Regions from separate parts of the Micromonospora sp. NBC_01405 genome, predicted to be linked through region 1. Evidence: riboswitches for the same ligand, from Rfam matches in the RefSeq annotation. Region 1 holds a riboswitch; each other region holds the start of a gene.
What was found. Region 1 has a riboswitch for cyclic di-AMP ahead of OG559_RS26810 (transglycosylase family protein). Riboswitches for the same ligand answer to the same signal wherever they lie in the genome.
Positions count from the first base shown of each region.

Region 2: linked by a shared signal. The riboswitch ahead of OG559_RS19300 (coiled-coil domain-containing protein) and the one ahead of OG559_RS26810 (transglycosylase family protein) in region 1 are both predicted to bind cyclic di-AMP.
Region 3: linked by a shared signal. The riboswitch ahead of OG559_RS11355 (NlpC/P60 family protein) and the one ahead of OG559_RS26810 (transglycosylase family protein) in region 1 are both predicted to bind cyclic di-AMP.

Region 1 is NZ_CP109532.1:6,210,307-6,220,249, reverse strand. Features, by position in the region: gene OG559_RS26815 (hypothetical protein) at 1-681, opposite strand, end outside; gene OG559_RS26810 (transglycosylase family protein) at 879-1,541, opposite strand; cyclic di-AMP (ydaO/yuaA leader) riboswitch at 1,541-1,694, opposite strand; gene OG559_RS26805 (hypothetical protein) at 1,973-2,731, opposite strand; gene htpG (molecular chaperone HtpG) at 2,857-4,710, opposite strand; gene OG559_RS26795 (ATP-binding cassette domain-containing protein) at 5,228-6,964, shown strand; gene OG559_RS26790 (hypothetical protein) at 7,178-8,014, shown strand; gene rph (rifamycin-inactivating phosphotransferase) at 8,030-9,943, opposite strand, start outside.
Region 2 is NZ_CP109532.1:4,418,208-4,428,150, reverse strand. Features, by position in the region: gene OG559_RS19330 (glycoside hydrolase family 3 protein) at 1-1,405, opposite strand, end outside; gene OG559_RS19325 (DUF3145 domain-containing protein) at 1,512-2,003, opposite strand; gene OG559_RS19320 (hypothetical protein) at 2,396-2,725, shown strand; gene OG559_RS19315 (alpha/beta fold hydrolase) at 2,971-3,894, shown strand; gene OG559_RS19310 (HelD family protein) at 4,062-6,179, shown strand; gene OG559_RS19305 (cation diffusion facilitator family transporter) at 6,286-7,200, shown strand; cyclic di-AMP (ydaO/yuaA leader) riboswitch at 7,354-7,483, shown strand; gene OG559_RS19300 (coiled-coil domain-containing protein) at 7,488-8,564, shown strand; gene OG559_RS19295 (SRPBCC family protein) at 8,631-9,101, opposite strand; gene OG559_RS19290 (STAS domain-containing protein) at 9,221-9,589, opposite strand; gene OG559_RS19285 (hypothetical protein) at 9,941-9,943, shown strand, end outside.
Region 3 is NZ_CP109532.1:2,716,168-2,726,110, forward strand. Features, by position in the region: gene OG559_RS11300 (DUF397 domain-containing protein) at 1-195, opposite strand; partial or broken gene OG559_RS11305 (DUF5753 domain-containing protein) at 183-533, opposite strand; gene OG559_RS11310 (hypothetical protein) at 1,042-1,305, shown strand; gene OG559_RS11315 (inositol monophosphatase family protein) at 1,366-2,178, shown strand; gene OG559_RS11320 (e9imm peptide) at 2,175-2,435, opposite strand; gene OG559_RS11325 (hypothetical protein) at 2,434-2,568, shown strand; gene OG559_RS11330 (hypothetical protein) at 2,719-3,240, shown strand; tRNA gene OG559_RS11335 (tRNA-Gly) at 3,323-3,396, opposite strand; gene OG559_RS11340 (zinc metalloprotease) at 3,678-4,661, shown strand; gene OG559_RS11345 (pyridoxamine 5'-phosphate oxidase family protein) at 4,733-5,293, opposite strand; gene dcd (dCTP deaminase) at 5,393-5,971, shown strand; gene OG559_RS11355 (NlpC/P60 family protein) at 6,023-7,063, opposite strand; cyclic di-AMP (ydaO/yuaA leader) riboswitch at 7,076-7,216, opposite strand; gene OG559_RS11360 (N-acetylmuramoyl-L-alanine amidase) at 7,429-9,420, shown strand; gene OG559_RS11365 (NlpC/P60 family protein) at 9,579-9,943, opposite strand, start outside.

The sequences.
Region 1 (9,943 bases):
GGGCAGCCCGTCGGCCGGGGCGTGGCGTTCGAGCAGGGTGAGCACCCGCTCCGGGTGGCCGACCGCCGTGCCGAGCAGCGCGCCCGCGCGGGCCGCCCACCAGCGGGAGCGTTCCGAGCCGTCGAGGCCGGGCAGCGTCGCCTCGGCGTGGTCGAGCAGGACCCCGGCGTGCCAGCCGACCAGGGCCGCCCCGCCGCCGAGAGCGTGGTCGAGCAGGGGCAGCAGCCGGCGTACCGTGTCGGGGCCACAGGCGGGCAGCAGCGCGACCGCCTCGGCGTCGCCGAACCGGTCGCGGACCGCGTCGACGAGCCGGTCGGCGACCTCCGGGCGACGCAGCGACCGCAGCGACCGGTAGACCAGCCGGCGCAGGTCGGCCGGGGCGTCGGCGAGCAGGGGGCGCAGGCCGTCGGCGGTGAGCAGGCAGACACGGACCGCGACGGCCCGGATCGCCGCGTGCGGGTCGTCGAGGGCGGCGGCCATCCCGGCCCGGTCGCCGACGACCTGGGCCGCGGTCACGGCGAGGAACCGGTGGTACGTCGACCCGGCCCGCAGGTCCGCGAGCACCCCGTCCAGCCGGCCGGCGGCGGCGAGGGCCCGGGCCCGGGCGGCGAGGGTCGTCATCCGCTCCCGGTACGGCAGTTCGTCGAGGTCGTCGAGCAGGGCGGCGGTGTGGCGCGACATCGCGCCATTGTGCCCGGCGACGGGCCCGGCGGCCGACTCGTTTTGCGGGGCTGTGACGGTGCTCCCACGAGCACTTCACCCGGGTGGCGTGCTCGTCGGGGACGCGGAAGCGCCCGGCCGGAGGAACCGGCCGGGCGCTTGCGGTGCTGGGTGCCCCGGGACCGGGACGCCGGGTCGCACCGACCCGGCCGGGCGGGTCAGAGGCTGAGCCGCTGGCCCGGGAAGATCAGGTTCGGGTGCTCGCCCACGACCCGCTCGTTCTTCTCCCACAGCACGCGCCAGCCGCCCCGCACGCCCTGCGCCGTGGCGATCTCGGAGAGGGTGTCGCCCGACCGGACCACATAGGTCATCCCGCCGCTGGACGGAGCGTTCTTCGGGGCGCTCCTCGTGGTGTCCCGCTTGCTGCGCGAGGCCGGCTTCTCGGTACGCGAGGACCGCTCCTTCGGGGCGGCCTTCGTCTCCGACTTCCGCTCCGACTTCGAGCTGCCCTTCGTCGAGCCGCCCTTCTTGCCGCAGGTCGGCCACGCCCCGATGCCCTGGCCGTCGAGCACCTTCTCGGCGATGCGGATCTGCTCGCTCCGGGTCGCCAGGTCGGCGCGGGCCGCGTACTTCTTGCCGCCGTAGCCGGCCCACGTGCCCTGCGAGAACTGCAGGCCGCCGTAGTAGCCGTTGCCGGTGTTGATGTGCCAGTTGCCGCCGGACTCGCACGAGGCGACGGCGTCCCAGTTGACCGCGGCCTGGGCCGGCGCGGCCGGGCCGGCCAGGGCGACGACCCCGGCGAGGGCGCCCGCGGCGAGAGTGCCGACGGCGGCGCGACGGACGGTCACCCGACGGTGGCGGGCGGTGTATTCAGTTGCCATGTGTGATTCCTCCACGCCGGCGAGGTGAGCTGTCGGGTTCGGGCCGAGGAGCCCGGCCGCCACAGGCGGCTTCACCCCGAGGTGCGGTGCACCGAGGAACGTGTGGGTCCCCCGCTCCTGCCTGACTGCCAAGGGAACCGACGGTCGGCGGCAGGACTAGGCGTTACCGACCGTGGTCGCCGCGTTCGCGGACTCGACCGACGTTAGGCACCGTTGGTGACGGGTGCCCACCTCTTGTGAAGTTCTTCACCCGCTCGGGCGAAGGGCCACATTGTCGACTTGCGAGACTTCGGCAGCCATGCAGGGCGAACGCCGGGCCGAGTCTGATCAGGGTGAACCGCCAGCGGACAACCTCGTCCCGTTACCGAGCGTGATTGGGGTCCGATTGCGCACATCGGATACCGGAAACGCTCGGTGATCGCCCACACAGCTCAGTGGGGCGGGCGGCGGCCGTGTCCGGCGACGGCGGTGTCGGCCGTGCAGCTCAGCTCGCCGGGGGCAAGCTGCACCCGGGCGGGCCGCCACACCTCGACCCGTCCACCCTCCACGCGGGCCAGCAGGCAGTCGTACTGACTGGCCCGCAGCGCCACCCCCACGACCCCACCCACGGCGGCGACCTGCCGGGTGACCAGAGGCTCGAGGTCGAGGCCGTCGACCGCCGCGCGGACGGCCTGCTCGGTGGCCGCACCGCCGGTGGGAAGGGCTTGGCGCAGGTCGTCCTCGGCGGAGCCCGGGAGTTCCGGGTCGACGGAGACGGTGAGCGGGGAGCCGTCGGGACAGGACACCTCGTCGACCCGGTCGTCCATGGCATCCTGCTCGACGCTGATCGCATAGCAGACCGGCAGGTCGAACGGCTCGTTCATCGACCGGCCGGACGCGTCGACCGCCGTGGCCACCCCGTGCACGCGGACGATCAGCGAGACCCCGCCCCCGGTCCGGGTGTCGTCGATCCGCATGACCTCCGTGCCGGCAACCCGGGCGGCCTCCCGGGCGTACCGCTGCGCCGGGTTCGGGTGCCGGCGTTCCCGCTTGACGGCCTGCTCGACGAGGGTGACCTTGCGGCCGGCGTCCTGCATCGCCAGCTCCCTGGTCCGGGCCGTGTCGACCTGCGGCTCCGGCCCGTAGCAGCCGGGCAGCAGGAGCAGCCCGACCGACACCGACACCAACCCGCGCAGCCGCCCCCGAAGCATGGGGCCATTATCCCGGTCCGCCCGCCCGCCCGGGGCCCTGCCCGGCGGGAGGCGCAACGCCGCGCGCCGGGCGTCCACGGTCGACAATGTCGACCGGGAGCCCGGCGCGCGGTGCGTGGCGGCGGCTACAGGGTACGGGCCAGCCGGTCGGCGAGGATGCGGGTGAACCGGGACGGGTCGGCCAGCTCGCCGCCCTCGGCCAGCAACGCCATCCCGTACAGCAGCTCGGCCGTGTCGCCGAGCGCGTCGGCCCCGGCGTCCTGCTCGTGGGCCTTGCGCAGCCCCTCGACCAGCGGGTGCCCCGGGTTCAGCTCCAGGATCCGCTTGACCTGCGGCACCTCGTGCCCCATCGCCCGGTACATCTTCTCCAGCGTCGGGGTGATGTCGTGGGCGTCGCCGACGACGCAGGCCGGCGAGGTGGTCAGCCGGGTGGAGAGCCGGACCTCCTTGACGCTGCCGGAAAGCTTCTCGCTCATCCAGGTCAGCAGGTCGGCGTACTCCTGGCGCTGCTGCTCGCGGGCCGACTCGGCCTCCTCCTTCTCCTCCTCGGTGTCCAGGTCGACCTGGCCCTTGGCGATGGAACGCAGCGGCTTTCCGTCGAACTGCCCGACCCGCTCGACCCACACCTCGTCCACCGGGTCGGTGAGGATCAGCACCTCGTAGCCCTTGGCCCGGAACGCCTCCATGTGCGGCGAGTTCTCGATCATCGACCGGGACTCGCCGGTCATGTAGTAGATGTCGCCCTGGCCGTCCTTCATCCGCTCGACGTAGTCGCGCAGGCCGGCCAGCTCCGCCGGGTCGTGGGTGGAGGCGACGGAGACGATGTCGAGGATCGCCTCGGTGTTGTCCGGGTCATCGAGCAGACCCTCCTTGAGCGCCGGGCCGAACTCCGCCCAGAAGGTGCGGTACTTCTCGGCCTCGTTGGCCTTCAGCTCCTTGACGGTGGCGAGGATCTTCTTCACCAGCCGGCGGCGCACCGCCTGGATCTGGCGGTCCTGCTGGAGGATCTCCCGGGAGATGTTCAGCGACAGGTCGTGCGCGTCGACGACGCCCTTGACGAAGCGCAGGTAGTTGGGCATCAGCGCGTCGCAGTCGTCCATGATGAACACGCGCTTGACGTAGAGCTGCACGCCGCGACGGGCCTGCGGGGCGAACAGGTCGACCGGGGCGTGCGACGGCAGGAACAGCAGGGCCTCGTACTCGAAGGTCCCCTCGCCCCGCATGTGGATCGTCTCGAGGGGGTCAGCCCAGTCGTGGCTGACGTGCTTGTAGAACTCCTTGTACTCCGCCTCGTCGACCTCGCTGCGCGGGCGGGCCCACAGCGCCTTCATCGAGTTGACGGTCTGCACCTCGCGGGTGACCGCGTCGTCCTCACCCGGGCGCTCCACGGTCATCCGGATCGGCCAGGCGATGAAGTCCGAGTACCGCTTGACGATCTCGCGGATCTTCCAGTCGACGGTGTAGTCGTGCAGGTTGTCGTCGCTGTCCTCCGGCTTGAGGTGGACGGTGACGGCCGTGCCCTGCGGCGCGTCGTCGATGGTCTCCACGACGTACGTGCCCTCGCCGGTGGACTCCCAGCGGGTGCCCTCGGCCTCCCCGGCGCGGCGGGTGACCAGGGTGACCCTGTCGGCCACCATGAAGGTCGCGTAGAACCCGACCCCGAACTGGCCGATCAGGTCGGCGGACCCGGCCGAGTCCTTCGACTCGCGCAGCTTGGCGAGCAGCTCGGCGGTGCCGGACTTGGCGATGGTGCCGATCAGGCCGACGACGTCGTCGCGGGACATGCCGATGCCGTTGTCCCGGACGGTCAGGGTGCGCGCCTCGCGGTCGACCTCGATCTCGATGTGCAGGTCGGAGGCGTCGGCCGCGAGATCCTTGTCGACCAGGGACTCCAGGCGCAGCTTGTCCAGCGCGTCGGAGGCGTTGGAGATGAGTTCGCGCAGGAAGACGTCCTTGTTCGAATAGATCGAATGGACCATCAGCTGGAGCAGCTGGCGCGCCTCCGCCTGGAATTCCAGCGTCTCGATCCGGTTGCTCACACCGACCCCCTTCAGTTACGTCCGACCTTCGCGCACAGGATACGAGCCGTCGCTGGCGGTCGCGTCACCCGCCCGGCCGGTGTCGGCGCGGTTGCTGCCGCACCGGACAACCCCTCGCCTGGCTCAACCGGGTGGCGAATCTTGGGGGTCACGCCGGTGTGCTGGTACGCCCCGGCGAGACCGCGGCCCTGCTCTCCTCGCTGGTCGAGGTGCGGTAGCAGCGGGTCACGGCCAAGCCGCATGAGGTAGGGTCGGCACCATGAATCACCCAGGCATCGCGTCGATGAGGCTCCGCACCCGCCGCTGACGGCGGCGCATCGAGCGATCCTCACCTCCCTGCCCGCCGTTCCGGTCTCCTGCCGGGCGGCATCTTCGGGCTGCCCGGCTCCATCGCGAGCTGCGGAGCATTCCTGTGTCCTTTCCTGCCACGAATCCCTCATTCCTGCCGCGAGTCGGCATGCCCGTCCACCACGAGCCCGCCCGCCAGGGGCCCGTCCACCACGAGCCCACCGGCGCGGACGGACGGCTGTCGGCGGACGACGCGGTCCCGGCCGGGGAGTACGCGCACCTGCGCGCCGAGGGCGTCAGCGTCGTCCTCGGCGGGCGTCAGGTCCTCCACCACGTGTCGGTCACCGTCTCGGCCCGGTCCCGGCTGGCGATCGTCGGCGAGAACGGCCGCGGCAAGACGACCCTGCTGCACGTACTGGCCGGCATCGTCCAGCCCGACGCCGGCTCGGTGCGCCGGGTGGGCACCGTCGGGCTGGCCGAGCAGGCCCTGCGCGTCGGGCCGGGCCTGACCGTCGGCACCCTCACCGATCAGGCGCTGCGCGCCGCCAACGTGGCGTTGACCGCGCTCGACGAGGCGGCCGACGACCTCGCCACGGGGGTTGACGGCGCGGAGGAGCGCTACGCCGCCGCGCTGGAGGCCGCCACGCGCCTGGACGCCTGGGACGCCGAACGCCGGGTCGACATCGCCCTCCAGGCGTTGGGCGCGTGCACCGACCGCTCGCGCGAGCTGAGCACCCTCTCGGTCGGGCAGCGCCACCGGGTGCGCCTGGCCTGCCTGCTCGGCGCCCAGCACGACGTCCTGCTGCTGGACGAACCCACCAACCACCTCGACGCCGGGGGCCTGGCGTTCCTCACCGCGCAGCTGCGCGCCCATCGCGGCGGCGTCGCCCTGGTCAGCCACGACCGCGCTCTGCTGCGCGCCGTCGCCCGGGAGTTCCTGGACCTCGACCCCAACCAGGACGGCGCGGCGCACCTGCACGCCGGTGGCTACGACGGCTGGCAGGAGGGGCGCCGCCGGGAACGCGAACGGTGGGAGCAGGAATTCGCGGCGCAGCAGGCCGAGCAGCACCGGCTCACGGCGGCCGTGGAGCAGGCCCGCGACCGGCTCAGCACCGGCTGGCGCCCGGACAAGGGCACCGGCAAGCACCAGCGCCAGTCCCGGGCCCCCGGGGTGGTGCAGGCGCTTAACCGCGAGCGGGACGCCCTGGAGTCGCACCGCATCACCGTGCCCGAGCCACCGCTGCACCTGCGCTGGCCGCAGCTGGCGACCCGGCGCGGTGCCGCGCTGGTGCGCGTCGACGGCGTGCGTCTCGCCGGGCGCCTGGACCGGCCCCACACGCTCAGCCTGGACGGCGGCGACCGGCTCCTGATCACCGGCGCGAACGGCGCGGGCAAGTCCACCCTGCTGTCGGTGCTGGCCGGCCGCCTGCAACCGACCGACGGATCGGTGCACCGCCCGCCGGGCGCGCGCATCGCCCTGGTGGGGCAGGAGGTGCCGACCTGGCCGGCCGACACCACCGCGCGACAGGTGTACGAGCAGCACATCGGGAAGCTGATCGCCTCCGGTCGCCTCCGCGAGAGCGAGGCGGTGCCGCTGAACGCGACGGGCCTGCTGGACCGCGAAGCGCTGCGTACCCCGGTGCAGCGGATGTCCCAGGGCCAGCAGCGGCGCCTGGACCTGGCGGTGCAGCTCGCCGTCCGGCCCGATCTGCTGCTCTTCGACGAGCCGACCAACCACCTGTCGGCGGCGCTGGTCGACGAGCTGACCGCGGCCCTGCTGACCACGCCGGCCGCTGTCGTCGTCGCCACCCACGACCGTCAACTGCTCGACGACCTGGCCGGCTGGCCCCACCTGAACCTGGTGGCCGGCCGGGTGCCCGACGCCGAGCGGGAAGCCTCCCGGTGAACGTGCTCCACCACGCGGACTTGCTCGCTCAACCGCCACAACCGAAAGGGGCCTCGGCCCACTCATAGTGTGGTGGGGAGGCCGGGTTGCGGAGTGAACGAGAGTACGTCGAGTACGTGCGGGCCCGCATGCCGTGGTTGCGGCGGCTGGCGTACCGGCTGTGCGGGCAGTGGTCGGCCGCCGACGACCTGGTGCAGGAGTGCCTCGTCGCGCGTGCGGCTGCTGGCCTGGTCCCCCGACGGCCAGCACGTGGCGTACAGCGCCACGACCCTGGTCGGCTACGACGAGTTCGGGACTGTCGACGGCGAGGTGGCCCGCACCGGCACGCTGCGGCTGCTCGACCTGTCGACCGGGCGTAGCACCGAGGTGCCGGCGCTCACCCCGGCATGGACGGCGGCGTTCGCGCCGGACAGTCGCCGCCTTGCCGTCCAGGTCGGCCAGAGGGCCCACCTGATCGGCCTCGACGGCCGCGAGACCGGCCGCATCGACATCCCGTCCGGACGCGAGCTGGCCGCCGACGTCGGCTGGTCGCCGGACGGCAGGTTCCTCGCCACCGCGCCATGGACCGTGGACGGGCCGTTCACCGGCACCACCGGCGGTGATACCGGCCACGGCGCGTACCTGTGGAAGACCGGCGAGGTCGAGTTCGTCCCCGTCACGAACACCAGCACACCACCGGCGCCGGTCCCGGACGTCGTGCGGCTGCTCGGCTGGCGTTCCGCTGGCAGCGTGATCGTCGCGACCATCGACGCTGACGATCACACGTCGCTGGCGGAGGTGCGACTCGACGACGGCAGCCGCCGGACACTGTCCCGCTTCGACACCGGTTCGACGTGCGAGCTCGGCATGCAGATCTGCCACACCTACGATCTGCACCTCGCCACCGGGCTGCTGCCCGACCTGATCGTCCGGAGCGCCGGTCGCCCCCGGCGCGGTCCCCTGCCGATGATCGTGAGCGCCGTCGTCCTCGGCGCCGCGTTCCTGCTCTGGCGCCGGGCACGCCTGTCCAGGCGTGCCCGGCCGCCGGAAGTGGAACAGCCGCAGCCCTAGCTCGGTCGTCGTCGGTCAGGACAGGATCTCGACGTACCCGTCGGTGCCGTGCACGCGAATCCGTTGCCCGTCCCGGATCAGCGTGGTCGCCCGCTCCACACCGACGACGGCGGGCAGGCCGTACTCCCGGGCGACCACCGCCCCGTGGGTCATCAGGCCGCCGACCTCCGTCACCAGCCCTTCGATCGCGACGAACAGGGGTGACCAGCTCGGGTCGGTGAAGGCGGTGACCAGGATGTCGCCCGGTTCGAGGTCGGCGTCGGCCAGGTCCAGGATGACGCGGGCCCGCCCCTCGACGATCCCGCCGGAGACCGGGAGGCCGACCAGCGCGCCGGTCGGCGCGTCGTCGCGCCGGTACGCCCCGGCGATGCCCTCACCGTCCGACGTGAGCACCCGGGGCGGGGTGAGCGCCTGGTACGACCTGAACGCCTCCTTCCGCCGGTGGATGAGCTGGCCGTCCGCCCGGTGCGTGCGTACGACGTCGTGCAGCTCCTGGAACGTGAGGTAGAAGATGTCCTCCTTCTCCCGGAGCACGTTGGCGTGCACGAGGCGCTCGGCCTCTTCCAGCAGGGCCTGTTTGTAGACGAAGTAGCGGCTGACGATGTCGTACTTCGGGTACTCCCGGTACCCGATGAAGGTGCGGACCCGGTCGATCATCCGCTTGGTCTCGTCGGCTTTCCGCTCCCCGTCCGGCAGGGCCCGCAGGTGCTCCAGGACGTCCTGTTCCTTCCCAGCCGCCGCCCGGAGGCCCTGTGCGAAGCGCCGTCCGCTGGCGCCCGACTCGAAGTTCCTGACGTTGTCGAGGATGAGGGGCACGAGCGTGGTGGGGCGTTCGCTCCAGCGCGGCCTCGTGATGTCGATCTCGCCGACGCAGCGCATGCCGTACGTGTCGAGGTAGGCCCGGATGGCGTCGCGCGCTTCCCGGCCGCCCGGGAGCGTGGGCAGCTCCTCCAGGAAGCCCTCGTCCTCGACCTCCCGCAGGTACGCCACCACCTCCGGATGCGGGCGGATGACGTCGGCGACGTCGAGGAGCGCCAGCCCCATCTCCGACGTGACGTTGCCGGGCGCGGAGAGCGTTAGGGTGTCGGCGGCGTTCTTCTCGCCCAGCCACTTGGCCAGGTGCTCGTTGAGCCACCGGGTGGCATCCATCCCCGCCATGATCACCTGCATGCTGCGGGGGTCGCCGAGGGACCGCTTGTGCTCCTCGAAGGCCGCCAGGAGAAGGTCGAAGAGCGCCGGCCCCGAGGCCGCCCGGATGGCGCCCCGCAGGGTGACGATGCGCGCCCGGCTGCCGTCGACCAGGTCGGTGACGATGGCCGGATCGGCCTCGATCGGGGCGGACGGGCCCCCGGCGGGCGTCCACGCCTGCACCTGATCGGGCAGCGACGGGATGAAGTCGTCGCGGTCGATGACGGTCTCCAGCGCGTCCCTCATCAGCGGATCGGTATACGTGCCCAGGGCGTCGAGCAGGCCGGCCCGGCTCGTCGGCGACGCCAGGTGCCGGGTGACGTCGACGAAGAGCCGTCCCCCGGCGTGGCGCATCGGCGCGAGGGCCGTCAGCTGCCACACGGAGAGCCCCAGGGGCTTCATGGCGTCGGTCATCATCTGCTGATGCCCGACGGAGACGTAGACGTGGTTCTCGGCGTCGCCGGCCTCGGGGACGGGAAAGAGCGTGGTGATCGGGCGGCTCTGGACGATCTGGAAGTCATCGTCGACCAGGCACCATTCGATGTCCTGGGGGTGGCCGAAGTGGGCTTCGATCCGCCGGCCCAGCCGCACCAGCCGCACGACCTGCGCATCCGTCAGCGCCGGCTGCTCCTGCCGCTCCGGGTTGACCGCCTGTTGCGTCGTCCCGCCACCCGGCAGGGCGTGGACGGCGAGCCGCTTGGCGGCGATCGCCCTGTCGATGATCTCACCGTCGCGCACCCG
Region 2 (9,943 bases), 1.8 Mb from region 1:
TGACGGTGACCGGGCCGCGCACCCCGGTCGCGCAGGAGCCGCGCAGCACGGTCACCGCGCCGGCCGCCAGCGCGTCCGCGGCCTGCCGGTGCGCGGGGCTGTTCAGCGTGGACATCGCCGGGGCGGGCGTGTCGGCCAGGGTGAACTTCATGGTCAGCACCCGGGTGACCGCCTCGACCAGCCGGTCCCGGGGCAGCGAGCCGTCGCGCAGCGCGGCGAGCAGACCGTCGTACGCCTGGGTGACGTTCGGGGGCATCAGGATCAGGTCGTTGCCGGCCTTGAGCGCCCGCACCGCCGCCTCCCCCGGCGCCCAGCGCTTGGCCGGGGGCATGTTCATCCCGTCGGTGACCACGACGCCCTTGAACCCGAGCTGGCCGCGCAGCACGTCGGTGAGGACCTTGCGCGAGAAGGTGGCCGGGGTGCCCGGGTCGATGGCGGTGACGTCGAGGTGGGCGGACATCACCGCGAGTGCACCGGCGTCGATCCCGGCGGTGAACGGCGGGAACGCGGTGCCGTCGAGCACCTTGCGGCTCTGCGGGATCACCGGGACGTCCTTGTGCGAGTCGGTGGCGCTCAGGCCGTGCCCGGGGAAGTGCTTGACGCTGGCCGCCACCCCGGCGCTCTGCAACCCCCTGACCGCACCGGCGACCTGCGCCGAGGCCCGCTTCGGGTCGGCGCCGAAGGACCGTGAGCCGATCACCGTGCTGCGGGTGACCAGCACGTCGGCGACCGGGGCGAAGTCCATGTTGATCCCCATCGCGGCCAGCTCGGCGCCGGCGGCCCGCCACGCCGCCTCGGTCAGCGCCGGGTCGCCGGCCGCCCCGGCGGCCATCGGGCTGGGCAGCAGGGTGACGCCGTCGGTGATCCGGGTGACGATGCCGTGCTCCTGGTCGGTGCCGACCAGGAAGGGCGCGGCGGCGGTGGGGAGCTTTCCGGCTGCCTCGCGCAGGCCGGTGGTCAGCTCGTGAACCTGCTTCGGGTTGTCGACGTTGGTGGTGGCCTGGTTGCCGGCGGTCGGGTCGTCGGCGCTGAAGCCGACCAGGATCAGCCCGCCCAGCCGGTACTTCGCGACCATCTCCGCGGGGGTGGCCACCCCCGCGAGGGACCGGTTGCCGGCGGCGGAGCCGTCCGAGACCTTCGTCGCCGAGCTGCCGTACGCGTACGGCATCAGCACCTGGCCGACCAGGTCCTCGTCGGCGAGGGTGCCGACCAGGGCGGCGGCCCGGGCGGCCGGGTCGGCGGCGGCGGGCGGGCCACCGGACGCGGTCGGTTCCGCCCCGGCCGTGCTGGCCGACGGCGTGGGACGGGGCCGGTCCGGCTCCCCCGAGCATCCGGTAACGAGCACAGCGGTCAGGGCGGCGAGCGCGACGCCGGCACGTCGCGGGGTAATCGACACGCGGACCATCCCACCAGTTCCCCCGTTATCAGGGCAACTTGACCTGGTCGAACACCACCCTGGTCGGGCGCGCGTGGGGCCAGCGCCACCCCACCGGACGCGCGGCGGGGGCGGGTCAGCCGACCCGGGTGAGCAGGGTCACCGGCGCGCCGTCGCCGGCGTACCGGTAGGGCTCAAGCTCGGCGTCCCACGCGGTGCCGAGCGCCTTGTCGAGGGCGTGCGCCAGGGCCTCCGGGGCACGGGCTGCGGCCATGATGGCGCGCAGCCGGTCCTCGCCCAGCTGGATGTCGCCGGCCGCGCCGACGGCGGCCCGGAACAGTCCCCGGCCCGGGACGTACATGAAGCGCTCGCCGTCGACGCCCGCGCTCGGTTCCTCGGTCACCTCGAAACGGATCATGGGCCACTGCCGGAGGGCAGCAGCCAGCTCGGCGCCCGTCCCCGGGCGACCGGTCCACCCGCACTCGGCGCGACGGGCGCCGGGGTCGACGGGCTGAGCCGTCCACTGCAGGTTGACCGGCGCGGCAAGGACGCGCGCGATCGCCCACTCGACGTGCGAGCACACGGCGAGCGGGGTCGAGTGGACGTATACGACGCCACGCGTTGGCACGGTGACCTCCCGGAGAGCGAGGTGCGTCTTCCCCTACGACCTCGACCACCCGAGTGGCTGTTGCAACACATGATGACTGGTGTGGCGGATGGTGCGCCAGTGAATCGGAGAATTCGCCGGAACGGGCGCTCGGATCCACCCCGGCCCGGGTGCCCGGAGCGGCCGTCCCGGGTCGGCCGGCGAGCGGTCCGACCCGGCGGAATGCCGGGCCGGCGTCCGTGGTTGTGCCCTTCGGACAGGCACGGTGACCAGCCAGGCATCGCGGTCGTGTAAAGTTCTCTCGGCGGCTTGTTGCCGCGCACAACTTCGGCGGACCGAGGCTCATTCCGAGCGTCACCCCGTCACAGCCCCCGGACGTTACCGTCCTCCCGTACGTCTCAAGGAGTACCTCCGTGGCGAGCAACACCTCTAAGACCGCGCGCGCGTCAGTCCGGGCCGGCCAGGCAGGCCAGGGTGGCGCCCTCAGCGTGCTGGGCGAGTTCAAGTACGTCATCCCGCTCAACGGCGGCAAGCACGCCTACGTGCGCAACCTGACCAACGGCAAGACCGCGCACCTGCGCACCGACTCCGAGGCCTTCGTCGAGGAGATCCGGGTGCTGGCCGCCGCCGGCCACGCCGCCAAGATCCGGGCCGAGCTGAACAACCTCGCGGCCACCCACCCGGACCACGGCTGGGACGCCACCGAGAAGCGCCTCGCCGAGGCCGGCGTCTTCGGCGGCTGAGCCCGCCCACCGCGACACCAGGAACCGCCCGTCGGGTCTACCCGGCGGGCGGTTCGTCGTCTCCGCCGCCGCTCACGGCAGGCAGTCACCTCCCGTCCACGGCAGGCGTCACCTCCCACCCACCGCAGCCGGCCGGCTGACCTCCTTCCCCTGGGAGGGTTGGCGTGGTGTCATGACGGGTAGCCGGTGTTACCGCCGGGTCACCCGATGGTGAAATTCTCGCGGCGGCCCGAGGGGAGGCGGCGATGCCGAAGCAGACCGAGGTACGGCTCGCCGACGACGTGCGGCTGCACGTCGAGGTGTCCGGGCCGGCGGACGCCGAGGTCACCGCGCTCCTGCTGCACGGTTGGACGCTGGACGGGCGGAGCTGGCACCGGCAACTCGCCGAGGTCCGCGAGCGGTTCGGCGGCCGGGTCCGGGTGGTGACCTACGACGCCCGGGGACACGGCCGGTCGAGCTGCATGGCGCTGCGCACCGCCACCCTCGCCCAGCTCGGCGACGACCTGGTCGCCGTGCTCGACGCGGTGGCCCCGACCGGGCCGGTGGTGCTGGTCGGGCACTCGATGGGCGGCATGACGATCATGGAGTACGCCCACCGCCACCCCCGGCACTTCGCAGCCCGCACGGCCGGGCTGGTCTTCGTCTCGACCACGGCCGAGGGGCACACCCACACCGCCTACGGCCTCTCCCCGCGCATCGCCCGGCTGATCCGGCTGGCCGAGACCGCCGGAGCCGGGGTGCTGGCCCGCTGCGGCGCGTGGCGCCCGCCCCGGGCGCTGCTGCGGGCCCTGCGGCCCAGCATCCGCTGGATGCTATTCGGCGACCGCTGCGAGCCCACCGACATCCGGCTGGTCACCTCGGCGGTGGCCCGCGCCTCGCTGCGCTCGATCGGCGGCTTCCGGGCCTCGATCGGGACGCAGCACCGGCTGGACACCCTCGCCGCGCTGGCCCACCTCCCGGCGGCGGCGCTGGTCGGCGACCGGGACCGGCTCACCCCGCCACCGTGCGCCGAGTCGATCGCGGCGGCGCTGCCGGCGACCGAGCTGACCGTCTGCCCGGGCGCCGGGCACATGCTGATGATGGAGCGGCCGGGCCAGGTGAACGCCGCCGTGGCCGGCGTGCTGCACCGGGTCCTGGCGGGCGCGCCGCACACGGCTTCCCCGGCCTGACCGGAGCCGCGCCACAGGGGTGAGCGGCGGTCCGGGACGTGGGCTGGATCGCGGCGGCGGCATGGCCCCGCGTCCCGGTCGGCCGGTGGCCGTACCCTCTCCGGTTAGCCCGAGGCGCGGCCCGCGCCCCGGCGCGGCCGTCCGCCGCCGTCTGCGAGGAGCTGCGCGTGACCGACCGGACCACCCTGGAGCAGGAGATCGCCGTCGAGCAGCGGCATCTCGACCGGGTGTACGCCCGCCTCAGCGAACTGCGCCGCTCGGCCGCTCAGGCCGAAAAGGACGGCTACCAGCTGGCCCTGGTGGGCAACTTCGGCGCGCTGGTCGAGCGGGACGCGATGGTCTTCCACGCTGCCCAGCGCCGGCACCGGCTCGACGCCGAACACGAGGGGCTGGTCTTCGGCCGGCTGGACCTGCGCGACCGGCAGGTGCTGCACGTCGGACGGCTCGGGGTGCGCGGCGAGGACGCGGAGACCCTGGTGGTGGACTGGCGGGCCCCGGCCGCCGCCGCGTTCTACCAGGCCACCCCGGCGCAGCCGCTGGGCGTGGTGCGGCGGCGCACCATCGGGTCCTCGGCCGAGCGGGTGACCCGGATCGAGGACGACCTGCTGGACCCGGCGGCTGCCCCGCCGGACATGGCGGTGGTGGGCGACGGGGCGCTGCTGGCCACCCTGTCCCGGGCCACCGGCCGGGGCATGCGGGACATCATCGCCACCATCCAGCGGGAGCAGGACGAGGCGATCCGCTCCCCCGGCTCCGGGGTGACGATCGTCTCCGGCGGCCCGGGGACGGGCAAGACGGCGGTCGCCCTGCACCGGGCGGCGTACCTGCTGTACTCCGATCGCAGCCGGTACGCCGGCGGCGGCATCCTGGTGGTCGGCCCGTCGGCGGTGTTCGTGGAGTACATCGCCTCGGTGCTGCCGTCGCTGGGCGAGGAGACCGCGACGCTGCACTCGCTCGGCTCGCTGTTCCCGGGGATGGACGCGACCCGCACCGACCCGCCCGAGGTGGCCGCGGTGAAGGGATCGCTGCGGATGCGGCGGGTGCTTGAGCAGGCTGCGCGGGACGCGGTGCCGGGCGGGCCGGGCGAGCTGCGCCTGCTCTACCGGGGTGCCCTGCTCCGGCTGGACCGCCGGGAGCTGGACGGCATCCGGGACCGGGCGCTGTCCCGGGGGGCCCGCCGCAACGAGGCGCGCCGGGCCGGCTTCGACGGCGTGTTCGCCGCGCTGTGGGCCCAGGCCCGGCGGATGAACGTCGGGCGGCTGCCGGAGCAGCGCGCGTTCGAGGACGAGATCGCCGAGCGGTCCGAGTTCCGCGAGTTCCTCAAGGCGTGGTGGCCCCGGCTGCACCCCCGGCACGTGCTGGGCTGGCTGGCCCGCCCGGACCGGCTGCGCCGGTACGCCGGGGGGATCCTGTCCCGGGCGGAGATCGGCCTGCTCGCCGAGGCATACCGGACGCTGGACGCCGAGGGGCTCACGATCGCCGACATCGCCCTGCTGGACGAGTTGGACGCGCTGCTGGGCAAGCCGATGCAGCCGAAGCGGGCCAAGCGTGACCCGTTCCAGCTCGCCGGGGGCGTGCGGGAGCTGAGCACGCAGGCCGACCGGCAGCGGGCGGCCCGGGAGGCGGCCCGGCAGCGCCCGGAGGACTACCGCGACTACGCGCACGTGGTGGTCGACGAGGCGCAGGACGTCTCCCCGATGCAGTGGCGGATGGTCGGCCGGCGCGGCCGGCTGGCGTCCTGGACGGTGGTGGGCGACCCGGCGCAGACCGCGTGGACGGGCACGGAGGAGGAGCTGACCCGGGCCCGGGACCAGGCGCTGGGCCGGCGGCGCCGGCACCAGTTCGAGCTGACCACCAACTACCGCAACTCGGCGGAGATCTTCGCGGTGGCGGCGGCGGAGATCCGCCGGCTCTACCCGGACCTCAGGCTGCCCAGCGCGGTGCGGTCCACCGGCGTGGAGCCGGTCGCGCTGACCGTTCCGCCGGCCGAGCTGGAACGGGCCACCGTCGCGGCGGTCGCCGCGCTGCTCGGCGACGTGGAGGGGACGGTCGGAGTGATCACGCCGGTGCCGCGCCGGGACGAGGTCGCCGGCTGGCTCGCCGGCCTGGCCGCGCCGCGCCTGCAGGTGGTGACCAGTCTTCAGGCCAAGGGCATGGAGTACGACGGGGTCGCGCTGGTCGCCCCGGCCGAGATCCGGGCCGATCCGGGCTCCGGCGTGCGGACGCTGTACGTGGCGCTGTCCCGGGCCACCCAGCGGCTGACCACGATCGATCCGACCGGCTGACCGGCCGGCGCCCCCGTCCTCGGTCGGACGCCCGACTTTTACTTGCATACATAGCGATGTGAGCATACATTAAATCGGGTTCGGATCGGGGACGGAGGGTGTTGGCGTGGGCGCAGGTCATGACCACCACAGCGCGGTGGCGAACGCCGCAGACCGCCACTCAGGGCGGCTCTGGGCGGCCTTCGGGCTGCTCACCGCCCTGATGATCGTCGAGGCGGTGGCCGCGTTCGGCACCGGCTCGCTGGCGCTGCTCTCCGACGCCGGGCACATGTTCACCGACGTGCTCGGCATCGGCATGGCGCTGGCCGCGATCACCGCCACCCGGCGGGCCACCGCCGACCCTCAGCGCACCTTCGGGCTCTACCGGCTGGAGGTGCTCGCCGCGCTCGGCAACGCCGTCCTGCTCAGCGGCGTCGCGGTCTACGTCCTCGTCGAGGCGGTCCGCCGATTCGGCGACCCACCCGAGGTGACCGTCGGCCCGATGCTCGTGGTGGCGACCCTGGGCCTGCTCGCCAACATTGCCGCGTTCGCCCTGCTGCGCAGCGGGGCGAAGGAGAGCATCAACATGCGTGGGGCATACCTGGAGGTGCTGGGCGACCTGCTCGGGTCGGTCGGGGTGATCGGCGCCGCGGCGCTGATCGCCGTCACCGACTGGTGGTGGGCGGACCCACTGGTGGCCGTCGCGATCGGCGTGTTCATCCTGCCCCGCACCTGGCGGCTCGGGCGGGCCGCGGTTCGCATCCTGGTGCAGGCCGCGCCGGAACACCTCCAGGTGACCGCGGTGCACGACCGACTGGCGGCGGTGCCCGGCGTGGTCGAGGTGCACGACCTGCACGTCTGGACGCTGACCTCCGGCATGGAGGTCGCCTCGGCCCACCTGACCATGGCGCCGGACGCCGAGGTGGGCGCGGTGCTGACCGCGGCCCGCACCGCCCTGCACGAGGACTTCCACATCGAGCACGCCACGTTGCAGGTGGAGCCCGGGGCGTCGGCGGACCCCTGCGGGCCGACCGGCTGGTGATACCCACACCCATCAATTAGGTGGTGTATTGTGCCCTCATGCCGGTTTTGGAGGTATTGGCCCACGCACCGTCCGCCACGGAGACAGCGGGGGTCTCATCCGCACCGGTAAGCTCTCATCCGGCCTCCGCCGGGCGGCGCCCTCCGGCGCCTGCGGTGGCCGCCGCCTAATCGCCTCCTGGCGAGCCGGGGAACCATGTTCGTGGGGTGCATCCGCCTGAGCGGTAGGGATCTTCCGTCCCGAACCCGTCAGCTAACCCGGTCGGCGACTGACGGAAGGACATACGTATGCCAGTAGTGGCACCTGTACGAAGGACCGCCGCCCGGATGGCGGCGATGCTGGTGCTGACGCTCGCCGTCGGCCTCGGGTTCGGGCCGGTGGCCCCGGCCGGCGCGGCCCCACCCACCGGCCTGCGCGCCCCCACGCCCGGCCAGGACGAGGAGGGCGGCACCCCCGCCCTGCGCGCCCAACTCGAAGCGGCCAGCAAGGGCTACCTGGACGCCAAGAGAGCCCTGGCCAGCTCGGTCAAGCGGCAGCAGCAGCTCGGCAGCCAGCTCAAGACGGTCGAGGCGGAGCTGACCGTACGCGGCGCCAAGGTCGACGAGATCGCCGGTGTGGCGTACAAGTCGGGCCGGCTCAGCCCGGTGTCCGCGCTGCTCAACAGCACCAACCCCGCAGGCTTCCTGGACCGGGTCGCCGCGCTGGACGCGGTCGCCACCAACGAGGACCGGGCGCTGCGCGACCTGCTGGAGACCCGGGACCAGGCCGCCAAGACCCGGCTGGCCCTCGACGGGGAGATCCGCGAGCAGCGCAAGCAGGTCACCGTGATGGCCAAGCGCAAGGATCAGGCCGAGCAGGCCCTGACCGTGGCCAATGAGAAGGCCAGCACCAGCGCCAGCGGCGACGGGGCCAACCGGGGCACCTCCAGCGCGAACGCCACCCCGGCGAAGCGCAACTCCGACGGGTCCTGGCCGTCGGAGTCGTGCAGCGTGAACGACCCGACCCCGGCCAACGGCTGCATCACCCCACGGACGCTGCACGCGCTCCAGCAGGCCAAGTCGGCCGGCTTCACCCGGTACGTCTCCTGCCACCGGCCCAGCGGCTCCGGCGAGCATCCCAAGGGACGGGCGTGCGACTTCGCCGCCCAGAAGGGCGGCTTCGGCGGGGTGGCCTCCGGCGGGGACCGCACCTACGGCAACAACCTGGCGGCGTACTACATCCGCAACGCCGACAACCTCGCCGTGCTGTACGTGATCTGGTTCAGGCAGATCTGGCTGCCCAGCAGCGGCTGGAAGTCGTACAGCGGGGGCAACGGGGACCCGTCCAGCGACCACACCAACCACGTGCACCTGTCGGTGTACTGACCGGACGGTGGGTGGCCCTCGCCGTCCGGGGGCCACCCGCACAAGCCGTGGGCCCGGCCGCGCCGCTCAGGCCGGCTGGGCCGGGCCGTCCCCGGCGCGGTCCAGCACCTCTCCCAACCTCCGGGCCAGCCCGAGATGCGCCGACCGGGCCTGCCGGAAGGCGTACCGGAACAGCGGTGCCGGGGCGGCAAGGGTGATCTCCACGTCGATCCGGACCACCCCGCCCGGCTCGTCACGCAGCCGGGTGCGGTTGCGCACGGTGGTGGCCGGCCGCTGCCGGGCCACCGTGACGATCTCGTCGTCGGTGACGACCAGCACGTCCGCCTGGTACGTCACCGGGAAGCGCAGCGGCCCGGCGGCGAGCCGGTCGGTGATGGCATAACTGGCCCGGGCGCCCGGCCGGGGCGGCAGCCGGCGCACCCGCGTGATCAGCGGATGCAGCTCGCCCTGCCGGGCCAGGTCGCCGAGCAGCGCCACCGCCTCGGCCCGCGGGCAGCGGGCCTGAACCGAATACTGGAAGGTGTCTCGCCGAAGCACGTCCCGATCGTCCCCCACCCGACCCCCGGAGGGAAGGACCACCGACCCGGCCACGGTGAACCGACCCATAGTGACCGACCCGGTGAACCGCCCCGGGTGGCACCCGAGGCGGACGGCCGTCAGGCGCCCGGCAGCACCTCGGGGGTGGCGGCGCCGGCACCCGCGTAGTAGGGCTCCGGAGCGCCGAACAGACCGAGCAGCCCGGTCACCCAGAGCTGTCGGTGCACGAACCGGCTCGGCTCGGTGACGACCAGCTTCACGCTGCTGACCTCGGCGGTCTGGAAACCAGCCACCATCGCGCTGATACCGACGGAGTCGATGAAGGTGACGAGGCGCATGTTGAGCTCGATGCGGGCGGGACGCCCCTTGGCGAGCACCTCTGCGATGGCTTCGCGCACCTCGTACGCGGTGTCGACGTCGATTTCGCCGCGCGGGACGATCTCGATGACACCACCCGACAGTACCGATTTCACGATCGACAGGCTCACGCGAGCACCTCCACTCGCCCGTTCACGGGCGCCTCATCAGTACGCGGGCCGCGACCGAGAGTATTCCTCCGACGGCCTCGGTCGCCACCCCTCGGGATGAGCAATTCATGGATCAGGGCACAGCGGGCTGGCCCTTATCCGGACTTTTCACGTCCTGCTCAGCGGACGATCGACCCGGGGCCGACGTCGCCGACCCAGGGTAACGGTGACCCCCGACCTTCGCGCGCACATTGTGCGCCGGGCGCGCCCCGCCCCGCCCACAGCGAACCCGGTGCGAGAGGTCACCGCCGCCGTTGCCCGCCCCGCCTACGCTCGGTGGCGTCCGTCACCCGTACCACGGAAGGACCACTCATG
Region 3 (9,943 bases), 3.5 Mb from region 1:
TCAGGCCCGTTCGGCGATGCGGGCGACGAACGCACTCCACGCGATCGGAGCGAAGGTGAGCGCCGGACCCATCGGGTCCTTGCTGTCCCGCACGGCAACGACGCCAGGAAGATTGTCAGCGACCTCCACACAAGCGCCGCCGTTGGAGCTGCTGCGGGTGCTGGTTCGCCACCGCGCGCCGGTCAGGTCGTCCATGCTCGCGCCCTCAACAGGTCGATGGTCTGGTCACGCGGAAGCGCTACCGATCTCACGGTATCCCAGACGGCCCAGAGGGGGGCAACGTCATTCGTGATACGGCCGGAGGACTGATCATCGAGGTAGCCGACCTCCTCGCCCTCCGGTGTGGTCGCGATGATGAAAGGCCCGGCCTGGCCTGGATGCAAGCCGGCGCTCAGTGGGAGAACGTGCACCATGACGTCGGGTCGCTGAGCTGTGGTCGCGAGGTAATCGAGCTGCGGGCCCATCACGGCTGGATGACCTCGGCGGAGCACCGCTTCGTCAATCACGAAGACTGTCAGCGGGGAACGCGGGCGGTACGTCTGGACTTCATAGTGCAACGCAGTGTGATCGCGCCGCAACTTTCGGGAGGCTTCTTATTTGGACGGCGTGAGTCGGTGATAGACAGCCCGGTTCATGTTCGTCGAGGGGCCGCCCCGGTCTTCCTGCGTTGAGGAGCGGGGGCGGGCTCCCTCTCCAAGACTCGACGGACAGGGAGCATCGTGCGGAACCGAGAAGGACGTCACCGCGCCAACAACCGCCGGGGCCGGCACGCCGCGTGTCCGTCGTGGCGGGAGCGCCTGGGAAAGGACAAGCCGAAGCCCGATCCGAAGCCCGCGCCGTCGCCGGCCCAGCCGGACCCGGTCCCGTACGACCCGCCGTTGATCGGCCCGATGATCCCGCCGCACGGTTCCCGCGTAACGACACCGCGACGCGGGTCCTGCGACCGGCGGCGGGCGAGTTCCGTGCGCGGGGCGGGAAGCTACGCGGCAACGGTGGTCGGCCGTGTCGGTGAGGGACTACGGCCCGACGGCAGGACGTACCGTGAGCCGCCCCCACCTGCCGATGCGCCCGGCCTGGCTCTGTTGGGTCTGTGCCGCGCAGTGGCCGTGTTCGGCGGCCCAACTCGACCTGGCCACCGAGTTCTACGGCCATTCGGTCGCGCGCGCCTTCTACCTGGCCACGTCGATGTACGAGGCGATGGACGACGTGTACCGGCTGGGCGGACGCCCCGACGGGCCCGCCATGTACGCCCGGTTCCTCGGCTGGCTGTCCCTGACGCGTCGACCGCGCCACAGAACGCAGTAGAGCGCCCGGCTCGCCGGATCGGGCCACATTCGACCCGTCGAGGGCCGGTACCCTGCGCGCATGCCGAACAGCGACGAGGACGTGGCGATCGAGGCCGCGCAAGCGGGAGCCGTCGTCGTCCGGGCCAGGTACGGAGCCGCCCTGACCCGCTTCGAGAAGTCCGGGGGTGACTTCGCCACCTCGGCCGACATCGAGGCGGAGAACGCCATCCTCGACGTCCTCCGCTCCGCACGGCCCGAGGATGCCGTGACGGGTGAGGAGAGTGGACGCACAGGTGCCGACGACACCGCCCGCGAGTGGCTGGTCGACCCCCTGTGCGGCACGCTCAACTACGCCGTACGCAACATGCTGGTCGCGGTGAACGTCGCGCTGCGGGCCGATGCGAGGGTCGCCGTGGCGGCCTCGGCCGACCCGTTCACGGACGAGGTGTTCTGGACCGACGGCACTCACGCGTACGTACGCCGCGACGGCGTGGACGAGCGACTCGCACCCTCCGCCGAGTCACGATTGGTGGACGTCAATCTCGATCCGCCGTTCCCGAACGCTCCCCGGTTCCGGGCGGCGCGGCTGCTCGCCGACCCGGGGTTCGTCGAGCGGTTCCGGCCACGCGTGGTCTCCACCACCCTGGCGGTCGCCTGGGTCGCCGCGGGCCGACGGGCCGCCTACGTCACCGACGGCGACCTGCGGGACAGCGTGCACTTCGCCAGTGGGATCGCCCTGTGCCAGGCCGCGGGATGCGTGGTGACCGGCATCCAGGGACAACCGCTGCACACCGGCGCGGGCGGGCTCATCGTGGCTGCGGATCGCCAGACGCACGCCGCCCTGCTGGCGCTGGTCGACAAGCAGTTCCCACCCGACGGCGACGTCATCTAGCTGGTCGCCGGCTCCGTCCACGGCCCGGACCGCATCTCGATCGGCGCGTAGGCGAGGGCCCGGTCAACGACCTCAACGGCCGTCAGCTCCGGGACCGAAAAGATCATTTCAGCGACGTCCGGGTAGACGAGGTCACGTTCGAGCTGAGCCAACAGGTCGTTGAGCTCAGCATCGTCCGCGTAGCCGAGACTCATGATCCGCTCAACGAGGACGATGGCCTCATCCCGGGTGAGTTTCGGAGGCAGACTCTGATCCATGCCGCGCAGCGTAGGCGAGCGTGCTCGACGCCCCGGCGTCCCGGTCGGGTACGGCCCGCCGACCGCCCTGCGCCGCCCCAGCCGACCAGCTCTGGACCTACCCTGCGAGGCCACCGCCGCGTTCGGCGTCTGATCTCCGCGAGGGTTTGCGCGAGCCCCGCACAATGAGCCTGTGCCCCGCACTGGACTGGTTGTCCGACAGATCCTGCTGACCCTCGGTTCCCTACTCACCTGCTTGGTGGCGGGAGGCGCGGCGGGTGCCCTCTACAGCCACGGCCTCAGCTTGCTCGTCGTCGTGCTCAGCACAGTGTTCACGGTGCTCGGTCTCTTCGGCATGGGGCTGGTCTGGTTCATCGGCGAGGACGGGACGGACGTCGAACCGGGGTGGATCGTGCCGATGACGATCGCTTCGATCTGTCTGCTCGCCGTCGCCCCCATCGGTGTGGGCCTCGCCTACCTCGAAGTGTTCGGGGAGCGGGTGGCTGTCGTGGTCACCGAGGACAGCTCCGGCAAGTCCGCGCCCGGCACCTACCAGGCGGTTCGGGTCGCCACGGTCGCAAGCGGCGAGGACGTGGGCGAGATGACCTACAGGTCCGAGCATGATCTACAGGTCGGCGACAGGCTGGAGGCGCTGGTCGATCCACGCGGCTGGTTCCTGCCGGACACCATGCAGTCCTACCCGCCTTTGCGCAATCTGGGGTACGGCCTCACCGGCGCCGGACTCGGCCTGCTCCTCCTGATGACGGTGTTGCGTACGCGCCGGGACCTGCGGCGCTATCGACTCACGGGCACGCGGCTGCCCTGAGGCGGGCACGGGCAGCACAGGAAGCGGTAGCAACATCGAAGGCCCTGGCTGGGACTCGCGTCCTGACCAGGTCCTTCGTGCGTGGAGCGGGTGACGGGAATCGAACCCGCACTGTCAGCTTGGGAAGCTGATGTTCTGCCATTGAACTACACCCGCAGGCGGCCCCACTGTACCCGACGACGTCGCCGGGTGCATCCAGGCACCCCGTCGCGCGCCGCCCACCGGCAGCCGTCGGGCCGACGGCGCGGCTCGCACTCCTCCCCACCCGATCCAGGGCCGCCCTCACCGCCTCCCCACGATCCGTCGATGAGCCGTAGAAGTTCCATGCCGGCAACTCATAGGCGTTTTCAAATGCTTCGATGGGTTGTAACGTCTGCCACACGTTTCAGCCACGGCGCGACACACCCCCTGCCGCGCCGACAGAAAGAGGTAGGCCCATGGGACTCCGTGCCAACCTGCTGACCCGGCGTACCGCCGGCGTCGCGTCGACGGCCCTCGCACTCCTGCTCAGCACCGCCGCCGTGGGCGTCGTTCCGGCCGCGTCGGCCTTCTCCGCCGCCCCGGCGGAGGCGTGCGCCGAGCCGGCCGACGTGCACTCCGACGCCCGGGTCAAGGCGGGCGCACAGGCCAAGCACGAACCCAACGAGCTGACCGCCGCACAGGTCCGCGAGCGCGAGGCCGACCTGGCGGGCGCCCTGCGCGAGCGGGCCAGCTTCCGGGCCGGCGCCGGTGCCGGCACGCTCGCGACCGTGAACATCCCGGTCGTCGTGCACGTCATCCAGGAGAACAGCACCCGGGCCGGCGGCAACATCCCGGACTCGCTGATCAACTCGCAGATCAACGTGCTGAACCAGGCCTACAGCGGTGCCACCGGCGGCGCGGCGACCGCCTTCGGCTTCCAGCTCCAGAAGATCAACCGGGTCACCAACCCGGCGTGGTACCCGATCGTGTCGGGCTCGTCGGCCGAGCGCTCGATGAAGACCTCGCTGCGTGAGGGCGGCAAGAACACCCTGAACGTGTACCTCGGCGAGCTGAGCGACGGCCTGCTCGGGTGGGCGACCTTCCCGAAGCGCACCCTGGACAAGATGGACGGGGTCGTCGCCCTGAACGAGTCGCTGCCGGGTGGCACCGCCACCAACTACAACCAGGGTGACACCGGCACCCACGAGGTCGGCCACTGGCTGAACCTGTACCACACCTTCCAGGGCGGCTGCTCCGGCTCGGGCGACAGCGTGAGCGACACCCCGGCGGAGGCCTCGCCTGCGTACCAGTGCCCGACCGGGCGGAACACCTGCACCGCGACCGGCCTGGACCCGATCACCAACTTCATGGACTACACCTACGACTCGTGCATGTACCAGTTCACGGCCGGGCAGGCGAGCCGGATGCTGACCGCGTGGAACGCGTACCGCGCGGCCTGACGCACCCCTGTTCCTGACCCTCCGGTGCCGGCTCCGTCCTTCGACGGGGCCGGCACCGGCGTCGTCGGGGGTCAGGCCGCCGCGCGGTGGGAGCCGCGGACGCGCCGGGTCGGCCCCTGATCCGGTACGCCCACCGGGGCGCCACCCGGGTCACCAGCGGACCGGGGGTCGAGCCACACCTGCACGGCCGGCTGCCCCGGGCCGCCGCCCGGGAAGACGGCGCCGCCCTGGTAGCGGCGGGCGAGCATCGCCACGTCGACGGTGAACTCGAACAGCCGCCAGTCCACCTGCGGGGCAGCCCGCCCCAGCTCGGCGAGCCGGGCCACCCGGGCCTGGTCGGTCACCGGCCACGCGTGCCCCGCCACGTACGCCTCGTCGTCGCTGTCCTCCGGCGGGAAGGAGTGCAGCGCGTAGCGGCCGTCGCGTTCGAGGTCGCGCCGCTTCGGCGAGTCGACGATGAAGCAGAAGAGCCCGTCGTCGGTGATCACCGGGGAGACCGGGTGCACCCGGGGCCCACCGTCGGCGCGGACGGTGGCCAGGTAGCCGAAGCCCGGCCCGTACTGCTGCATGAGGAGGCGGATCCCGCCGGCGAGTCGTGGCTCGTCAGCGGCGAATTCGGACCAGGAAGCCATGTGGACATTCTATCGAACACGTGTACGACAGGCGAGCGCGGCGCGCCGGTCGCCGTAGGCGATGACAGGCCCGCCGACCAGGGTCGCTATGGTGTGCCGATGCTGCTCTCCGACCGCGATCTCGTCAGCGAGCTGAAGGCTGGCACGCTCGCGCTGGAGCCGTTCGAGCCCACCCTGGTGCAGCCGTCTAGCATCGACGTGCGCCTCGACAAGCTCTTCCGGGTCTTCAACAACCATCTCTACACGCACATCGACCCGTCGGTGCAGCAGGACGACCTGACCTCGGCGGTCGAGGTGCCCGACGGCGAGCCGTACGTGCTGCACCCGGGCGAGTTCGTGCTCGCCTCCACGCTGGAGGTGATCTCGCTCGGCGACCAGCTCGCGGGCCGGCTGGAGGGCAAGAGCTCGCTGGGCCGGCTCGGGCTGCTCACCCACTCGACCGCCGGGTTCATCGACCCGGGCTTCTCCGGTCACGTCACGCTGGAGCTGTCCAACGTGGCGAACCTGCCGATCACGCTCTGGCCGGGCATGAAGATCGGCCAGCTCTGCATCTTCCGGCTCTCCTCGCCGGCCGAGCACCCGTACGGGTCGACGGTGTACGGCTCGCGGTACCAGGGCCAGCGCGGCCCGACGCCGAGCCGCTCCTGGCAGAACTGGCGCACCTGGCCCACCCGCTGACGGCGCGGGCGCGATCGAGGGACCCGTCCCGCGGAACGGGCCCCTCGCCGCTCAGTCGGGGCGGCCGTAGCTGTGGATCTGGCCGTCGTCGACGCGCTTCATCTTGACGGGCTGGCCGGCCTGGGAGGCGTGCACCACCCAGCCGCCGCCGACGTACATGCCGACGTGGTGCAGGTCGGCGTAGTAGAAGACGAGGTCGCCGGGGCGCAGGTCGGCGCGGCTCACCCGGGCGGTCACCGACCGCTGCTGGGCCGCGTTGTGCGGCAGCGACACCCCGGCCTTGGCCCAGGCCGCGAGCATCAGGCCCGAGCAGTCGTACGAGTTGGGGCCCTCGGCGCCCCAGACGTAGGGCTTGCCGATCTGGGCACACGCGAACTTCACCGCGACCCCCGCGCCGCCGCCGGGGTAGGCAGCCGGGCAGGGAGCGGGACGCAGCGCGCCGCCACCGCCGGTGCCGTACACCTTGAGCCGCAGCTTCTGGAGCCGGTCGATCTCTGCGTTGATCTGCTTCCGCTTGGCGGCGAGCTGCGCCTCGGTGCGGGCGAGCTGGGTGACCATCTCGTCCAGCGGCTTCTTCTTCGCATCGAGCTCGTCGCGGAGGTCGATGACCGCCCGGATGTCGCGCTGCTGGCGCTCGGCGAACTGGTCGAGCAGTTCCAACTGTCCCATCACCTGACCGGGCGAGCGGCTGCCGAGCAGCGCGTTCACCGCCGACAGGTTCTCACTCTTGTACGCCTCGACGGCGAGGCCGCTGACCTTGTCCATCGCCTCGTCGACCCGGCGTTGCAGCGGCCCGATCTGCTTGGCGACGGCGTCGGCCTGCCGACGCTTGAGGGCGAGGTCCTGACGGGTGGCGTTGTGCCGCTCGATGAGCGGTTCGAGCTTGTTCCAGTCCTGGTCGATCTGCCGCTCGATCTCGGCGATCGAGGGATCGGCCTGGGCCGAGGTCGGGGCGCCGGTCAGGATGACGGCGGCGCCGGCCAGTGCGGCGAGGGCGGTGGTGAAGCGTGACCAGCGTGGGCGCGGCGTAACAGGCGTCCGGTCGGCGTGCGCCGACCGGCGTGACGGGCGCCGCAGGGCAGGGTGTGCCACCTGGCTCCGTTCTCCTTCTTCCTTGACCGCCTACCGGGTTAGCTGACGGGTTCGGGCGGGAAGGGAGAGCGCCCTACCGCAGCGGCGCTGCGGATTCACCCCGGCGTACCTGGGTCCCCGGTTCACCCGGAGGCGACTCGGCGGTGTCGGACCGTCACCGCCCGGCTGGGCGATACAGCTACCGGCCGACGATTGACCAGAGTAGAGACGCCCGTTATCGATCCGCAACCCGCCGGGCCATACACGCCGCACCACGCCCAGCGTGCGGAAGTTTCCTTCACATCGTGGTACCTGGTGGAAAGCTATTGACGCGGGAGTGCGGCGGCGGAAGGGTGACCTCAAACAATGCCCAACCAGGAGGTTCGATGCCCCGTTCCGTCGTGTCGTCGAGCAGACGGATCCTGCTCGCCGCCGCCGTGGCCGCAACCACGGCCCTTGTGCCCCTCGGTACCACCGCCTCCCCGGCCGCGGCCGGCCAGACCCCCGACCGCCAGCAGCAGTACGCTGACGCCGCCGCCGAGTACGGCGTGCCGGAGAGCGTCCTGCTCGGCGTCTCCTACCTCCAGTCCCGCTGGGACACCAACGCCGGCACCCCCAGCACCAGCGGTGGGTACGGGCCGATGCACCTAACCGACGCCGAATACGTGACCGGCCTGCCCACCGGCACCCACCACGACTCCGGCGACGAGGACCCGCGCGGGGACGACTCCCGCCCGGCCCCCGCCGCCGCCCAGCCCTCGGCCGACGAGGCCCCGACCGCGGCGTCATTGCAGACCCTGGACACCGCCGCCACTCTGACCGGGGCCGACGAGGCTGCCCTGCGCGCCGACGCGCCGACGAACATCCGGGGCGGGGCGGCGCTGCTCGCGTCGTACCAGCGGCAGATCGGCGCCCCGGTCGGGGCCGGCACCGACCCGGCGGCCTGGTACGGCGCGGTGGCCCGGTACGCCGGCGCGGACAGCGCCGACGCGGCGGCTTCCTTCGCCGACGAGGTCTTCGGCACCATCGCCGGCGGCGAGAGCCGGGTGACCGACGACGGGCAGCGGGTGACCCTCGCCGCCCGGGCGGTGACCCCGCAGAAGTCCTGGCTGGACCGGCTCGGCCTGCGCCTGCCGGCGCGCCCCGACGGCCTGGAGTGTCCGTCGACCATCTCCTGCGAGTGGATCCCCGCCCCCTACCAGTCGCTCGGTGCCGACCCCGGCGACTACGGCAACCACGACCTGTCCGACCGGCCCAAGCGGCAGAAGGTCGAGTACATCCTCATCCACGACACCGAGGGCAGCTACGCGGGCACGGTCAACATGGTCCAGGACCCGACCTACGTGAGCTGGCACTACACGTTGCGCTCGGCCGACGGGCACATCGCCCAGCACGTGAAGACCAAGGACGTCGCCTGGCACGCCGGCAACTGGTACGTCAACTCCAAGTCGATCGGGCTGGAGCACGAGGGCTTCGCCGCCCAGGGCACCTGGTACACCGAGGCGATGTACCGCACCTCGTCGAAGCTGGTCCGGTACCTCGCGCTGCGGCACGGCGTCCCGCTGGACCGGCAGCACATCATCGGCCACGACAACGTCCCCGGCACCGTCGCGGCGAACGTGCGGGGCATGCACTGGGACCCGGGCCCGTACTGGGACTGGTCGCACTACTTCGACCTGCTGCGCGCGCCGGAGCTCAACACCGGCACCCCGCTGACCGGCATGGTGCGGATCAACCCCGACTTCGCCACCAACCGGCCGGCGTTCACCGGCTGCGTGACGGCGGGCGTGCCGTGCCCCTCGCGCGGCTCCTCGGCGGTGGTGCTGCGCAGCGCGCCGAGCGCCGACGCGCCGCTGGTCAACGACATCGCCCTGCGTCCGAACGGCACGCCGGCCACGATGGCCGTCTCCGACCACGGCGCCCGCGCGTCGACCGGGCAGACGTACGCCCTGGCCGGCCGTGATGGTGACTGGACGGCGATCTGGTACCTCGGGCAGAAGGCGTGGTTCCACAACCCGGCGTCCGCGCCCACGGCGGCCTGGACCCTCGGCCTGGTGGCCACCCCGAAGGCCGGGAAGGCGACGATCCCGGTGTACGGGCGGGCGTACCCGGAGGAGGCGGCATACCCGGCCGGCGTGCCGTACCAGCCGATCTCGCCGTTGCAGTACACCCTCTCCGCCGGCCAGCGGTACGCCGTCGGCAACGTGCTGCCCAGCGAGTACTACCGGGCCGCCACGTTCGACGGCTCGGCCCCCGGTGACCGGACGGTGATCCGGGGTGAGAAGCAGTACGTGCAGATCCAGTTCGGTTACCGGATCATGTACGTCGACCGCGCCGACGTGAACCTGGTGCCGTCCCCGCTGGGCGCGCCCCGCTGACGGTCGCCCCTCGGCACGACGAAGGCCCCCGGTCGGGTGACCGGGGGCCTTCGTCGTGGACGGTGCTCGGGTGTGGGCCTCGCGTGGCATCGGGTCCGGGCGGCCTTCGCGGGGGCCGAGACTCCTGGCTGCGCGGCCCGCACCGGAGCCGCGCGGCGTCAGCCGGGTCGGCGGAAGCCGGCGACCGGCATGGTGTTGATGCTGCTCACGTTGACCGGCTTGCCGGCCCGGGCCGCGTGCACCATTTTGTCATTGCCGAGGTAGAGGCCGACATGGTGCAGGTCGGCGAAGAAGAACACCAGGTCGCCCGGGAGGGCCTCCGAGCGCGGAATCGCCTTGCCCTGCTTCCACTGGGCGCCGGTGAAGTGGGTCAGCGAGATCCCGGCCGCCTTGTAGGCGTACTGGGTCAGGCCGGAGCAGTCGAACGAGTTCGGGCCCGTGGCCCCCCAGACGTACGGGTCGCCGACCTGCGCGCAGGCGGTCCGGATGGCGATCCGGGCCGCATCTCTGATCACGCCGGTGA